Regions from separate parts of the Bradyrhizobium sp. AUGA SZCCT0182 genome, predicted to be linked through region 2. Evidence: riboswitches for the same ligand, from Rfam matches in the RefSeq annotation. Region 2 holds a riboswitch; the other holds the start of a gene.

Region 1 (2,468 bases), on a different contig from region 2:
GAGCCGGATCGTCGTCAATTGCGGCATGCCCTCGACCGGCCGCGACAATTGGCGCGCCTTTGCGCGCAGCACCGCGGCGCATTCGACCCTGACCTATCACGAGACGTCGTCGTGCCAGTTCGTCGAGATATCGGCGATGAAGCGGCTGTTGCAGGGGGCGCCGGTGACCAGCGGCCCGGCCAATGTGGAAAGCTATCGCGAAGCGGTGGAGAGCGGCGATCTTCTGACCACATCGCATGACGGCTATTTGCCGCGATTTGGCGTCGTGCACCGCCGCGTGCTGATGATAGCGCCTGACGGCGCGCGGCTCGACGGCGAGGACACGCTGTCGCCGGCGCCGGGCTCGCGCTTCAAGGGCAGCGGCACCGACTTTGCCTTGCGGTTTCACCTGCACCCGTCCGTGAAGGCGAGCCGGCTTTCCGACGCCCGCGGCGTCATGCTGGTGCTGCCCAACCGCGACGTCTGGACCTTCGAGGCGCTCGACGACAAGGTCGACCTCGAGGACAGCGTTTTCCTGGCCGGCAATGACGGCCCCCGCCGCACCGCCCAGATCGTGATCCGGCAGGATTCGCGGCAGGCAACCTCGATCCGCTGGAATTTTGTGCGCTCCTCGACCTCAGCCGCCGCCACCAACGCCCGCCGCAACGCCAGGCGCGAACCGGAATTGCCGTTGTAGAAACAACCGATCCTGCCGTTGTGAAACCCGCCGAAAACTGCTAACCGAGCCCTGCTCGCGCGACTGGCGACCTTGGATGGAGTACCATCGGGAAGCGCGGGACTAGCTGCCGCGCGCCTGGGCACCCCCTTTAACCGAGGATCTTGCCCATGACTGACCATCCCCGCCGCGTCACCCGCGCTCTGTTGTCCGTTTCCGACAAAACCGGCCTGATTGAATTCGCCCGCGCGCTTGCAGGCCACGGCGTCGATCTGGTCTCCACCGGCGGCACGGCAAAGGCGATATCAGCCGCGGGGCTGAAGGTGACGGACGTCTCCGACCTCACCGGTTTCCCCGAAATGATGGACGGCCGGGTCAAGACGCTGCATCCGAAGGTGCATGGCGGCCTGCTCGCGATCCGCGACAACAAGGAACACACTGATGCGATGCAGACGCACGGCATCGCGCCGATCGATCTGCTGGTGGTCAACCTCTATCCGTTCGAGGCGACCGTCGACAAAGGCGCCGGATACGAGGACTGCATCGAGAATATCGACATCGGCGGTCCGGCGATGATCCGCGCGGCGGCGAAGAACCACGACGATGTCGCGGTCGTCGTCGAAGCCAGCGACTATCAATCCGTGCTCGACGAGCTCGCCGCCAACAACGGCGCCACCTCATTGAAGTTGCGCCGCCGTCTCGCGGCAAAAGCCTACGCCCGCACCGCGGCCTATGACGCCGCGATCTCGAACTGGTTTGCGCTTCAGCTGAAAGACGACGCGCCGGATTTCCGCGCCTTTGGCGGCAAACTGATCCAGTCGCTGCGCTACGGCGAGAACCCGCATCAGACCGCGGCGTTCTATGCCACGCCCGACAAGCGGCCGGGCGTTTCGACCTTGCGCCAGCTTCAGGGCAAGGAGCTGTCGTACAACAACATCAACGACACCGACGCGGCCTATGAATGCGTCGCCGAGTTCGACCCGGCCCGCACCGCCGCCTGCGTCATCGTCAAGCACGCCAACCCCTGCGGCGTTGCCGAGGGCAGCGATCTGCTCGGCGCTTACAAAAGGGCGCTGGCCTGCGATTCGACGTCGGCCTTCGGCGGCATCGTCGCAGTCAACCGCACACTCGACGCCGACGCTGCGCGCGCCATCACCGAAATCTTTACCGAGGTCATCATCGCGCCGGACGCGACAGAGGAAGCCATCGCTGTCGTCGCCGCAAAGAAGAATCTACGGCTGTTGCTGGTCGGCGGCCTGCCCGATCCGCGCAAGCCGGGGCTTACCGCCAAGACGGTGTCCGGCGGCCTGTTGGTGCAAAGCCGCGACAACGCCGTGATCGAGGACATGGCGCTGAAGGTCGCAACCAGGCGCGCGCCGACCGATGCCGAACTGCGCGATCTCAAATTCGCCTTCCGCGTCGCCAAGCACGTCAAGTCCAACACGATCATTTACGCCAAGGATCTCGCCACCGTCGGCATCGGCGCCGGCCAGATGAGCCGCGTCGATTCCGCCCGCATCGCCGCCCGCAAGGCGCTGGATGCCGCGGCTGAAATGAAACTCGCCGAACCGCTGACCAAGGGTTCGGTGGTCGCGTCAGACGCGTTCTTCCCGTTCGCCGACGGCATGCTGGCCTGCATCGAAGCCGGGGCCACCGCTGTCATCCAGCCCGGCGGATCGATGCGCGACGACGAGGTGATCAAGGCCGCCGACGACCACGGCATCGCCATGGTGTTCACGGGCGTGCGGCATTTCCGGCATTGAGCCACACCTGTCATTGCCGGGCTTGACCCGGCAATCCATCCGCTACGCAA
Region 2 (2,468 bases):
CGCCCGAGGTTTTCAATTTCGTTCCGCCCCCGAAATCAGAGGGCGCAGGGAATGCCGGATGCGCGCTGCACCCGCGGTCTCGCGTGCGATTGTGCTAAAGAAGCTGCACACGAGCATACAGGGCAGCGGAGAACATCCGACATTCCCTGCGCAATGGCTTTACGGCTTATGACGCGCTCTCCCCGGTGAGACGGCCTCTATTGCCACCGTCGCCCCTCGGGGGCGTTAGCTCCCGAAAGGCTTGACGCCGTTACGGGCGCCAGGACCACACGCTTTTGCCGTACGCATCAGCCGCGACCGTCAATCGCAACGTCAGCGTCCACCGCATCCCCGCCCCTCGTTGTGACGATGGCCAACGCCCCTCTGAGTGGGACGGGATGGCGATAGATGCGCACTGATTTGGGTCGGATGGCAACAAGAATATTTTTGATTTTCGGAACTTCTTGACTTGACATGATTTCTGCAAATCGGAATTGATTTGCCTGTCGGGTTACTTTGTCGCAGCTACCATCTCCACATCGTCATTGCGAGCGCAGCGAAGCAATCCATGATGCCGCGTTACGAGAGATGGATTGCTTCGCTTCGCCCGCAATGACGATCCCGTGCGGTGAAGGATGGGTGGGCCACCGCGTCGTACCGATGCCGCCCCCTAGACAAAATCTTCCATTGCTTCCTCGACCGGCCGATCCGCCAGCTCGGCGCGCGCCAGGCGCACCGTGATTCCGACCTTGCTGACCGTATGCGGGATCGGCGGACTGAACTTGGCGACGCCAACGGTGATGGTGTCGATCAAGGCGAAGCGCCGCAGCAGGCCGATCGCAACCGCTTCCCCGAGCGCTTCCAGCGTTTGATATTTCGTCGCGCCGGCAAGACTCACGGCGGCATCCACCACGGCATCATAGCGGATCGATGCATCCAGCCTGTCGTCCCGGTGCGTCGGCGCCGCCTTTAACGTCGCGTCGATGTCGAAGGTGAATTTCTGGCCGAGCCGGCGCTCTTCCTCGAACAGGCCGTGATATCCGAAGGTCTGCAATCCTGATATCTGGATGGTCGTCAACATGGGCCGCTCCTTCTCAAGGAGGTGGATCGGATTTTTCCGATTGCCCAGGCGCGCGGCTGAAAATCTCGCGCTTCCCGATGGTGCCCCATCTGCGATCGCCAGTCGCGCGAGAGCCTAGGTATAGCGGGAGAATGTATGCGGCTCAAGCTTGTAGGGTGGGCAAAGGCGCGCTTGCGCCGTGCCCACCACAATTTGGCGTCATAAAAAGATGGTGGGCACGCGGAGCCTGTCATCGGGCGCGCATTCGCGCGACCCGTTGGCTTTGCCCACCCTACGATCTCTAATCATTGCTCGCCGGCGTCTGGATGAAGCCGCGATTGTGTGTCGGGCTGATCAGGATCTCGTTGACGCAGACGCGCGGCGGCAGGCTGGCGACGAACGCGATGGTGCGGCCGCAATCCTCGGGCTGCAGCATCTTCGCCAGTTGGGTTTCGTTCGGCGGCACCGGGCGCGATTTCAGGATCGGGGTTGCGACCTCGCCGGGCGACAGGCAGCAGGCGCGCAGCCCGTTGACGCATTCGTCCATGTTGAAGGAATGGGTCAGCGCCAGCACTGCATGCTTGGTGGTGGTGTAGGCCGGGCCCGTCATCTTCGAGACATGACGACCGGCCCAGGACGCGACGTTGATGATGCAGCCATCCTTCTGCTTGCGCATCGCCGGCAGCACAGCTTGCATGCAGAACATGACGCCGTTGAGGTTGATATTGACGACCTTGTCCCAGCCCTCCGGTTCCACATCCGCCCAGCTCCGCTTCGGTACGTTGACGCCGGCACTGTTGACCAGGAGGTCGATCCGGCCGTGCTTGGCGAGGATCTGTTCCGCCGCTCTGTTGACGTCGGCCCTGTTGCCGACATCGAGCGCGATCGCCTCGGCCTTGCCGCCCTTTTTGGTGATGTTGGCCACGACCCGGTCCAGCTCGGCCTGGCGGCGTCCCGAAACCACGACGATCCAGCCATCCGCCGCGAGATGCTCCGCGCCGGATTCACCGATTCCCGTGCCGCCGCCGGTCACCCAGGCTACGCGTTTCCCATTATTTGACATGCAAACTGTCTCCGTTGCTTTTTGAGGGGCCTTTTTGCTAATCCAGCCACCTGATGCCCCTCAGGGAATGTTGCATGAACACCACCGCCAGCGCCAACCTGTTTTCCCGCCTGTTCGACAAGCTCGACGACCCCGCCCGGCTCGCGATCGAGATGCTCGACGGTACGAAAATCAGCTATGCCGATCTGATCGCCCGCGCCGGCCAGATGGCGAATGTGCTGGTTTCCAGGGGCGTCAAACCGGGCGACCGCGTGGCGGCGCAGACCGAAAAATCCGTACCGGCGCTGGTGCTCTATCTCGCCACGGTACGATCAGGTGCGGTGTATCTGCCGCTCAACACCGCCTATACGCTGAACGAGCTTGAGT

What was found. A riboswitch is a leader RNA that binds a small molecule or an ion and turns the genes downstream of it on or off. The one in region 2 is predicted to bind ZMP and ZTP.
Region 1: another riboswitch for ZMP and ZTP. It lies ahead of purH (bifunctional phosphoribosylaminoimidazolecarboxamide formyltransferase/IMP cyclohydrolase); the one in region 2 lies ahead of folB (dihydroneopterin aldolase).

Annotation. Positions count from the first base shown of each region.
Region 1 covers NZ_JAFCLY010000020.1:113,787-116,254, forward strand. The annotation lists gene JQ611_RS21650 (heparinase II/III family protein) at 1-676, shown strand, start outside; ZMP/ZTP riboswitch at 726-806, shown strand; gene purH (bifunctional phosphoribosylaminoimidazolecarboxamide formyltransferase/IMP cyclohydrolase) at 826-2,418, shown strand.
Region 2 covers NZ_JAFCLY010000025.1:112,987-115,454, forward strand. The annotation lists gene folB (dihydroneopterin aldolase) at 650-1,060, opposite strand; ZMP/ZTP riboswitch at 1,096-1,176, opposite strand; gene JQ611_RS25010 (SDR family oxidoreductase) at 1,341-2,102, opposite strand; gene JQ611_RS25015 (malonyl-CoA synthase) at 2,177-2,468, shown strand, end outside.